Regions from separate parts of the Streptomyces sp. NBC_00212 genome, predicted to be linked through region 1. Evidence: riboswitches for the same ligand, from Rfam matches in the RefSeq annotation. Region 1 holds a riboswitch; each other region holds the start of a gene.

Region 1 (3,262 bases):
GTCCGCGCGCGACAACATCACGCTGGGGCAGCCGCACGGGGGCGACGCGTCGGTACGCCGCGCGGCCGCCCACTCCGGCGCGGCGGAGGTCGTCGACGGGCTGCGCAGCGGGCTCGACACGCTGCTCGCGCGGGAGTGGTTCGGGGGTGTGGAGCTGTCCGGCGGGCAGTGGCAGCGGATCGCGATCGCGCGGGCCTTCCACCGTCCGGCCGGACTGCTGGTGATGGACGAGCCGACGAGCGCGCTCGACGAGCGCGCCGAGCACCGCATCTTCACCGGCCTGCGGACGGTCGCCCGCGACCGGGCGGTGGTCCTGGTGACCCACCGCCTCGCGAACGTCGCGGTCGCGGACCGCATCGTCGTCCTCGACCGGGGCCGGGTCATCCAGGAGGGCACCTTCGACCAACTCGTCGCCGCAGAAGGCCTGTTCAGGGAGTTGTGGACGCTGCAGAACGACCGGGCAGGAGTGCCGGGGCCGCGGGAGGGTGCGTGAACGGGCCCTCTCGGGCGGGGGCCGCACGGGGGTGCGCACAAGGGCAGCCCCTCACGCGCCCGAGCCCGCCGCCCATTTCTGCTCGACCTTGCCCAGCCGCCAGTACGCCAGCGCGGCCGCCCACACCACCACGAACAGGCCGACGATGACGAAGCCGACGTTGTCCAGGTCGAGGCCGGCGATCCAGCCGCTGACCGGGTCGGTGAGGTCGAGCTTCTCGTGCAGGACGCCGACCAGCTCGATGGTGCCGATGAAGAAGGCCACCGCGATCGACAGGCCGGTGATGGTGAGGTTGTAGTAGACCTTGCGGACCGGGTTCGAGAAGGCCCACTGATAGGCGAAGTTCATGAACGTGCCGTCGAGGGTGTCGAACAGGCTCATCCCGGCGGCGAACAGCAGCGGCAGGCACAGGATCGCGTACCAGGGCAGTCCGGCGGCGGCGCCCGTGCCGGCCATCACCATCAGGGTGACCTCGGTCGCGGTGTCGAAGCCGAGGCCGAAGAGGAAGCCGAGCGGGAACATCTGGCCGGGCCGCGAGATGGACTTGGTGAAGCGGCCCAGGATGCGGTTCATGAAGCCCCGCGAGTCCAGGTGCGCTTCGAGCTCCTTCTCGTCGTACGCACCCGCGCGCATTGCCCGGAACACCTTCAGGATGCCGAACAGGGCGACCAGGTTGAGCGCCGCAATGAGATAGAGGAAGGAACCGGAGGCCGTCGTTCCTACCACGCCCATCACCTGGTGGGTGGTGGAGTCCTCGTTCATCAGCGTGCCCGCGAGCTGGGCACCGCCCGCCACCAGCGCCGTGAGGACCACGACCACGCTGGAGTGGCCGAGCGCGAACCAGAAGCCCACGGACACCGGCCGCTTGCCGTCGGCCATCAGCTTGCGGGTGGTGTTGTCGATGGCCGCGATGTGGTCGGCGTCGAAGGCGTGCCGCATGCCGAGGGTGTACGCGGTGATGCCGAGGCCTATGCCGTACGTCTTGGTGCCGACCGCGTAGTGCTCGGGGGCCACGAGCAGGAACAGGACGCCGAAGGCGACGACATGGAGGGCGGCTATCACCGCGAGCAGGACGGCGGTGCGGACGGTGTCCTCGCGCCGCCAGTGGAAGGACGGCGCGGCGGGGGCGCCCGTCTCGGGGGACGTGCGAACGGGCAGGGTCATGCGGGTCACGCTCCAGCACCTCGTGGATCACTTCGTGAGATGCCGCGGCCGGTCTCCTGGCTGACGGGCGGGTGCCTTGGTCCCGGCCTTCCCGGGCAGGTGGATCCTGGCCAGTGGCGTCGCGAGGGGACGGCGGCTCCCCGGAACCCGGGGAACCCGATCACAGTGGCGAGGGCCGCTCCGGTTTCGCACCGGAATTCCCGAACACCACGGCGCCGTCACCCTAGACGCTGGGGAGTTGCCTGCCCAACCGCACCCCCGTGCGGGTATCGAAGATCACACGGGGCACGGGGGCTCGGCCCACCGGACGCCCCGGGGCGGACCCGGGTCACGTCTCCCGGCATCGCGGGGGCATGACCCGGGCCGTGGTGCGGGGCTCAGCGCCCGTCGTAGATCAGCGCGCGCACCATCCGGCAGGTCGTCTCCGACGGCGGGCGCACTCCGATGAGCGCGGCCACGGTGCGTATCTTGCGGTCGGGCGCCTGCTCCGGCCGGTACACCCCCGTGTCGAGCAGGGCGATGGCCAGGCGCATGGCCTTCAGACGCCGGTTGTGGGACTCGTACCACACGCGCGGACGCCCGGCGGGCAGCGGCACCTTGTGAAGAGGCTTGAGGGACAACTGTTTCGGGGCGTGCGAGGTGAGTACGGCAGCGGTCATGGGCATCCTCCTGGGCAGTCGGGAACCCTCACTTACTGACTCAATTTTACTGGGAGGCACTGACAATCGGCCCTGGCCAGCCGGGCTTTGGGGGGCGGATCGCGGGTAGCCTGGCGGCCATGGAGATCTGGATCAACCCGGCCTGTTCGAAGTGCCGCAGCGCGGTGGACCTGCTGGACGCGGAGGGCGCCGAGTACACGGTGCGCCGCTACCTCGAAGACGTGCCCTCGCCCGACGAGATCCGGGCCGTGCTCGACCGGCTCGGCCTCGAACCGTGGGACATCACGCGCACGCAGGAGGCCGCCGCGAAGGAGCTCGGCGTCAAGGACTGGCCGCGTGACGCGGACTCCCGCGAGCGCTGGGTTTCCGCGCTCGCCGAGCACCCCAAGCTGATCCAGCGGCCGATCATCACGGCGGACGACGGGACGGCGCTGGTGGCCCGGACCGACGAGGCCGTGCGCGACGCTCTGTCGCGGTAACGCGGGTCGGGCTAACCCCGGTCCAGCTGGGCCTCGGCGTCCGCCAGGAGCTCGGTCACCCGCGCCCCGAACCGTACGTCGCAAGGGTGTGGCACCCCAGTGCGGGCCGCTTCGAGGAGCGCGTCAAGCGCCGCGCCGAACGCGTCAAGCGCGCCGCCCCACCCCGGCATGACCGCCCGGCCCGCCTCACCCAGCACCGAGACCTCGACGCCCGCGGCCGCCGGGGGCGCCGTGAAGCTCAGGTCGGCGGTGCTGGAGGCGCCCGAGGCGTGACGCAGGATCAGGTGGGCGGTGTCGCCGGGGCCGGGTGCGGCCGTCAGCGCGGTCACCTCGCCGAGCACCCGGGTCAGCACGGCGAGCGCGTGCGGGCCGACGTCCCAGAGCGCGCCCTTCTCACCCCGCCAGGGCGAGGCGGCGTACGGGCCGCGCTCGGCGCCCGGAGTGAACAGCGACCCGTACCACTGGGC
Region 2 (3,262 bases), 5.8 Mb from region 1:
ACCGCTCGCCGGAGACGGCGACGCCGATCGGCGGCAACTCGTCGGGGAGGTCCCACAGTCGGGCGTTCGCGACCCCGAAGTGGGCGCTCTGCTGGTTGACGTAGCCGCCCTCGAAAAGCTCGCGGATGATCTCGACGGCCTCTTCGAGCATGTCGAGGCGCACCTCCGGAGCGGGCCAACCGGCGCCCACCACATGCTCGTTGAGGTTCTCTCCGGAGCCGAGTCCGAGCCGGAATCGGCCTTCGGACAGGATCTGCATCGTGGCCGCCTTCTGCGCCACGACGGTGGGGTGGTAGCGCAGTGTCGGGCAGGTCACGAACGTCATCAGCGGGATCCGTGTGGTGGCCTCGGCGGCCGCGCCGAGCACGCTCCACGCGTACGGCGCGTGCCCCTGGCTCTCCAGCCACGGAAAGTAGTGGTCGGAGGTGACGGAGAAGTCGAACCCGGCACGCTCCGCGGCGACCAGATCCGCCACGAGCTCGCGCGGACCCGTCTGCTCAGTCATCATTGTGTAGCCGATTTGCACCATATTTCACGACTAACCGTGCTGCGCCGATGGAAAACATCGGCCCGCTGTCCGTTTGCGGGTTCCCGACCGCATCGGTTGCGCCGAATCGCTTCCGGTGCGTGACAGGGGGCTACGCGGTCCGCAGACCGTCCGCCGTCGAGGAGTCGTCATGGTCATAGTGGCCGTTCTCATCCCGCCGCTGCTCCTTGGCGTGCTGCTGGCCCTCGGCCGGTACGAGGAGCGCCTCCTCGGCGCCCCCACACCGATCGAGGACCGGCTGCGCGAGCGGCGCGGGTACGCGGTGCCGGACCGCCCGTCCGAACAGCCGCGGCGGCCCGCCCGGCCTGCACCGTCGCGCAAGGTGGGGCCGCCCCGGTGACGGTGCGCGGCCGTCCGGATCGCGCGTCCGGGCCGGTCCTGGCACGATGGACGGGCGGGCCCCACGGCCCGGCCGGTCCGTGCCCCCCGTTCAGTCCCTCGCCGCACGGAGCCGGCCGAACCGCCCGCCTCGGCCTCAACTCCCGCCGAGGGCCCGCTTGAGCTCGGCCTTGTCCATGCTGGACCGGCCATGGATGTTGCGGCGCTGCGCCTCCGCGTAGAGCTGGTCGTACGTTGGGCCCTGTGAGCCGCTGTGCGAGCGCCGGCCGCCCCGTTGGGACGAGGACATGTCCTGGATGGAGCTCTTGCTCGCGGTCCTGGACTCGCCGGCGCGGGCCCGTTCCTTGTTGACGGTCCTGGCCGCGATCTCTTCGGCGCGCTTGGCGCTCTCGCCGCGCTCCTCGGCGCTCTCCTTGATGTGCTCGTACTGGCGCTCCCGCTTGGGGCTCGATCCGCGAGGCATGCTGTCTCCTTGGCCACTCGGGGTGATCGGGGGTCACTTCACACCTTGAAACGCCGCGAGAGGCTCCGCAATCCACCGACGGTCGGGCGGGGGTTGCGTACGGCCTACGGAGGGGTCGCTGGACGCCGGTCCGGGGTCGGCGCAAGAGCAGGGCGCGGGAGAGGGGCCAGGACTTGGCAACGGCTTGATTGACCCGTTCGAGAACGGCGCCCTATGCTCCACGTGTAGTGATGAGATAAGGAAGCTGGTGAGATTCCAGCACGGTCGCGCCACTGTGAACCGACCGCCCGCGAGGGTGGCCGGTGAGTCAGACACTTGTCCGTCACTTCGCCCCGTTTGATCCAAGGGACGCAAGATCCCGAGAAGGAGGGCCCCGCCTTGAGCAGCATTTCCACATCCCGCCCGGCGTCCACGCCTGTCGTCCTGCCGGTTTCGAAGTCGGTGCTGTGGCTGGTCGGCACCGCGATCCTCGCGCTGGCCGTCTACTACTTCATCGGCGTCGACCAGGGGGCCGTCTCGGTCTTCGGCAACGACATGCACATCCACGAGTTCGTCCACGACGGGCGTCACTTCCTCGGCTTCCCCTGCCACTGACCCACACGGAAGTACGGACAACTCGACATGGAAAAGAAGCTGATACTGCGCGGCGTTCTCGTCGGCGCAGTGGCAGGGCTGCTCGCATTCGTCTTCGCACGGATCTTCGCCGAGCCGCAGATCACGAAAGCCATCGACTACGAGAGCGGGCGTGACGCCGCCCAGGCCGCACTGGACAAGGCCGCCGGCCTGCCGGTGGAGGCAGCGGACCCCGACCTGTTCAGCCGCACCATTCAGGCCAACGTCGGTATCGGTGTCGGCATGATCTTCTTCGGCATGGCCATGGGCGCGCTCTTCGCCGTCGCCTACACGGTCTGCCTGGGCCGGACCGGCGCCCTGCGCGCCCGCACGCTGGCACTGCTGGTGGCCGGTGGCGGTTTCCTCGCGATGTACCTGGTGCCGTTCCTCAAGTACCCGGCCAACCCTCCGGCGATCGGCCACGAGGACACCATCAAGCAGCGCAGCGGCCTCTACCTCATCATGGTGGTGTGCTCGATCGCCTTCCTGGTGGCGGCGGTCTGGCTCGGCAAACGGCTCCAGGCTCGTTACGGCAACTGGAACGCCACGCTGATCGGCGGCGCCGTGTTCGTCGTCGCGATCGGCATCGTGATGCTGGTCCTGCCCTCGCTCGGGCACCTGGCCTACAACAAGGAGAACTTCGGCAACCAGGCCACCGAGACACCGCTGCCCCTCAAGGACGCCAAGGGCACGATCGTCTACCCGGGTTTCCCCGCCGACGTTCTGTTCTCCTTCCGCTTCTTCTCCGTCGCCGCACAACTCCTGCTCTGGGCCGCCATCGGGCTGTTCTTCGGCCCCTTGGCCGAACGCCTTCTTGAGCCCCGCCGGGAATCCGCCGACGCCCCCGCGCAGGGCCCTGCGCCCGTCCCCGCATGACGTTCGCTCCGACGTCGGGCGCGGTGATCACCGAGATCACCGCGCTCGGGCCGTTCTTCGCCCTGCACACCCACGCCGTGGACGCGCGGCCGGTGGAGCCGTGGGTCCCGATGTCCCGGCAACTCATCGAGGCTCGCGTGTCGGCCGTACGGGGCTGGCTGGCCACGGCCGGAGAGCAGCCGCTCGATGCCGTTGAGGTACGGGTGGCCGCGTCCGTGACCCACCTCGGCCTGACCGCGAGACTGCTGTCGCCGGCCCTTGCCGCGTTCGTGCTGCACGAACGCCTTCTCACCTTCGGCCTCTCGGACGCCCACTGGCAGCCGGTCCTGGGCGGCCCCATCCCCCTGTCCGTCCCGAGCACCGCGGTGAGCGCCGGACCGGTTCCGCCCGAAGCACTCGCCACCTTCCTCGACGGCCCCATCGGT
Region 3 (3,262 bases), 420 kb from region 1:
GACGGCGACCCGCAGCACGTCCTCGCCGACCGGCGGCGTCACCACGGACTCCCGCACGGCGCCGCGCAGGGAGACCCGGAGCCCGTCCTCCTCGTCGATGCCGAGGCCGTGGGCGTACGGCAGGATCCCGTAGGTGTGCCGTCCGGTGAGGCCGCGCAGCATCTCGATGCCCGGCTCCAGGAGCGTCACGTCGCCCCGGAACTTGTTGACGACGTAGCCGGCGACCAGCGCCTGGTCCTCGGGGGCGAGCAGCGCCGTCGTCCCGAAGAACGAGGCGAAGACGCCGCCCCGGTCGATGTCGCCGACCACGACGACGGGCAGCCGCGCGGCCCGCGCGATGCCCATGTTGACGATGTCGGTACGCCGCAGATTGATCTCGGCCGGGCTGCCCGCCCCCTCGCAGATCACGGCGTCATACGTGCCCCGAAGCTCCTCCAGGCACTCCAGGACGGTGCCGAGCAGCGCCTGCCGGTGCCCCCCGTGCAGCGTCTTCCCCGAGGACGGGCCCCCGGACCCGCCGAAGAACCCGCGCGCGCTCATCTCGCCCACCGGCTTGCCCATGAGCACGACCTGGCTGGAGCGGTCGCTGCCCGGCTTGAGCAGCACCGGGTTCATGAGCGCGCTCGGCTCCACGCGCGCCGCCTGCGCCTGCATCGCCTGCGCCCGGCCGATCTCCGCGCCCTCGCGCGTCACGAACGAGTTCAGCGACATGTTCTGCCCCTTGAAGGGCGCGACCTTGACGCCCTGGCGCACCAGCCAGCGGCAGATCCCGGCCGTGACGACGCTCTTGCCGGCGTCCGAGGTCGTGCCCGCGATCAGCAGCCCGCCACCCATGTACGTCCCTTCCTCACAGCGGCCCTCGTCGCGACGGAGGCGGCCAGCGTCAGCCAGCCCACCCTGCGCGAGAGCCGTACCGCCCGTTCGATGTCCGCGACGCCGACGGCCCGCCCCGAGCCGTTCAGGACCGGCCGGTGCTCGACGCGTCCGGCGTAGGAGAGAGTGCCGCCGAGCCGTACGCCGAGCGCCCCCGCGAACGCGGCCTCGACCGGGCCCGCGTTGGGGCTCGGGTGCCCCGCCGCATCCGCGCGCCAGGCCCGTACCGCGCCCTTGGTGTCCGGGCCCGCGAGCGCCGCGAGGACGGCGGTGAGGCGGGCGCCCGGCCAGCCCGCCACGTCGTCCAGGCGCGCCGAGGCCCAGCCGTACCTGCGGTACTTGGCCGACTTGTGCCCGACCATCGCGTCCAGCGTGTTGACCGCTCGGAAGCCCACGAGGCCGGGCACGCCCGCGAGCGCGCCCCACACCAGGGCGCCGACGACCGCGTCCGAGGTGTTCTCGGCGACCGACTCGACGACGGCCCGCGCGATGCCGTCCGCGTCCAGGGACTGCGGGTCGCGCCCGCACAGGTGCGGCAGGCGCTCCCGGGCCACCTCCACGTCGCCCGCGGCCAGCGCCCCGCCGATGGCCCGTGCCTCGCGGCCGAGCGAGGTGCCGCCCACCACGGTCCAGGTGGCGGCGGCGGTCAGCGCGAGGGACGCGGCGGGACGGCCTCGTACGGCACGGGAAAGGAGCGCTGCCGCGCCCGCGGCGCCGCCCGCGCACACCAGGGTGTGCAGCGCGCCCCAGCCGCGGTGGTCACGCCACAGGGCGCGTTCGACGGCGCCGGCCGCGCGGCCGAACGCGGCGACCGGATGCCCGCGGCGTGGATCGCCGAGCAGGAGGTCGCCGAGGAGCCCGGCCGTGGCGCCGTAGGCGAAGGTGCGATCGGCCCGCATGCGCTCAGCCCGCCAGGGCGTCGCGGGTAGGGCCGGAGAGTCTCGACGGGCAGGCGCGCATGGCGGTATGTCCTCACTCAGGGTGTCCGCGCCCTGGTACGACGTGACCGGCGGTGAGAGTTCCTGGCTCGCGGGGATCATTCCCCGGTGACAGTGGCGGGACCGCGCCGGATTCGCACCGGCTTCCTCTGCTGCCGCCGTAGCTGGCCGGTGCAGTCCACCACGCTGCGAGAACACCCGTCAACTTGCTGTTGACCTGCGGCGGGGGAGAGTGCGCGGTGCCACACAGAACCGCCCTCCGGCACGGGCCGGAGGGCGGTTCGGGTGATGCCTGTGGGTCAGGCGACGATCAGATAGATCCCGTACGCGACGGCCGCCGCGCAGGCCGCGAAGCAGGCGTACGCACCGGTGCGGGCCAGCGCCACGTTGCCGGTGCCGGATGCCGCGGCCTCCCGCTTGGTGAGGCCGACGATGCCGAGGGTGAACAGGCCCACCAGGCCGACGGTCACCGCGAGGCTGACGCCGAAGACGGAGCCGAGAGCTGCCCAGTCGATGTGCATGAGGATTCCTTAGCTGTGCCGGAGAACCGGGGTCAGACCGTCGCCGGGGTGGGCGGGTCGGCAGGCGTCACCGGGGCCGGGGCCTGGATCGTGGCCTTGAGGTCGATGGCCGCGGCGGCCGCGGCGGTCGGCGGCGGGGTGACCGCGGCGATCGCGGTGGTGACGACACCGGCGGGCTCGGCCGCGGGGGCCTCGCCGATCTCGTCGGCGGTGACGTTGTGGTGGTCGACCGGCTGGCGGCGCGACAGCTTCCAGATGGTGCCCGAACCGGCGATCAGGAGGATCGCGACGGCGACGATGCCCCAGGTGCCCTGCTTGGTGAGGAACTCCGCGCCCGCGCCGACGAGTCCGGCGGCCGGCAGCGTCAGAACCCAGGCGACGGCCATCCGGGACGCGGTGGACCAGCGGACCACACCGCCCTTGCGGCCGACGCCCGCGCCCATCACGGAGCCCGAGCAGACCTGGGTGGTGGAGAGCGAGAAGCCGATGTGCGAGGAGGCCAGGATGACGGTGGCGGCGCCGGTCTGGGCGGCGAAGCCCTGCGGCGGGCGGAGCTCGGTCAGGCCCTTGCCCATGGTGCGGATGATGCGCCAGCCGCCGAGGTAGGTGCCCATCGCGATGGCCAGACCGGCCGAGACGATGACCCACAGCGGGGGGTTCGCGCCCGGGTGCAGCACACCGCCGGTGACCAGGGCGAGGGTGATGATGCCCATCGTCTTCTGGGCGTCGTTGGTGCCGTGGGCGAGCGAGACGAGGCCGGCCGAGGCGATCTGGCCCGCGCGGTAGCCCTTGGCGGTCGCCTTCTCGTCGGTGTTCCGGTTGAGCCGGTACGTCAGCCTGGTGGCCAGCATCGCGGCGATGCCCGCGACGATCGGCGCGGCGACGGCCGGGAGCAGCACCTTGGTGACCACGGTCGAGCCGTTGACCGAG

The links. A riboswitch is a leader RNA that binds a small molecule or an ion and turns the genes downstream of it on or off. The one in region 1 is predicted to bind cobalamin.
Region 2: linked by a shared signal. The riboswitch ahead of OHA17_RS02570 (CbtB domain-containing protein) and the one ahead of OHA17_RS28470 (HoxN/HupN/NixA family nickel/cobalt transporter) in region 1 are both predicted to bind cobalamin.
Region 3: linked by a shared signal. The riboswitch ahead of OHA17_RS30350 (cobalamin biosynthesis protein) and the one ahead of OHA17_RS28470 (HoxN/HupN/NixA family nickel/cobalt transporter) in region 1 are both predicted to bind cobalamin.

Annotation. Positions count from the first base shown of each region.
Region 1 covers NZ_CP108115.1:6,242,865-6,246,126, reverse strand. The annotation lists gene OHA17_RS28475 (ABC transporter ATP-binding protein) at 1-493, shown strand, start outside; gene OHA17_RS28470 (HoxN/HupN/NixA family nickel/cobalt transporter) at 545-1,657, opposite strand; cobalamin riboswitch at 1,686-1,884, opposite strand; gene OHA17_RS28465 (hypothetical protein) at 2,035-2,316, opposite strand; gene OHA17_RS28460 (arsenate reductase family protein) at 2,436-2,795, shown strand; gene OHA17_RS28455 (Gfo/Idh/MocA family protein) at 2,807-3,262, opposite strand, start outside.
Region 2 covers NZ_CP108115.1:474,909-478,170, forward strand. The annotation lists gene OHA17_RS02555 (LLM class F420-dependent oxidoreductase) at 1-529, opposite strand, end outside; gene OHA17_RS02560 (hypothetical protein) at 678-887, shown strand; gene OHA17_RS02565 (plasmid stabilization protein) at 1,023-1,349, opposite strand; cobalamin riboswitch at 1,544-1,687, shown strand; gene OHA17_RS02570 (CbtB domain-containing protein) at 1,728-1,943, shown strand; gene OHA17_RS02575 (CbtA family protein) at 1,971-2,837, shown strand; gene OHA17_RS02580 ((2Fe-2S)-binding protein) at 2,834-3,262, shown strand, end outside.
Region 3 covers NZ_CP108115.1:6,664,945-6,668,206, forward strand. The annotation lists gene OHA17_RS30345 (cobyric acid synthase) at 1-834, opposite strand, end outside; gene OHA17_RS30350 (cobalamin biosynthesis protein) at 816-1,772, opposite strand; cobalamin riboswitch at 1,869-2,010, opposite strand; gene OHA17_RS30355 (hypothetical protein) at 2,111-2,332, opposite strand; gene OHA17_RS30360 (anion permease) at 2,365-3,262, opposite strand, start outside.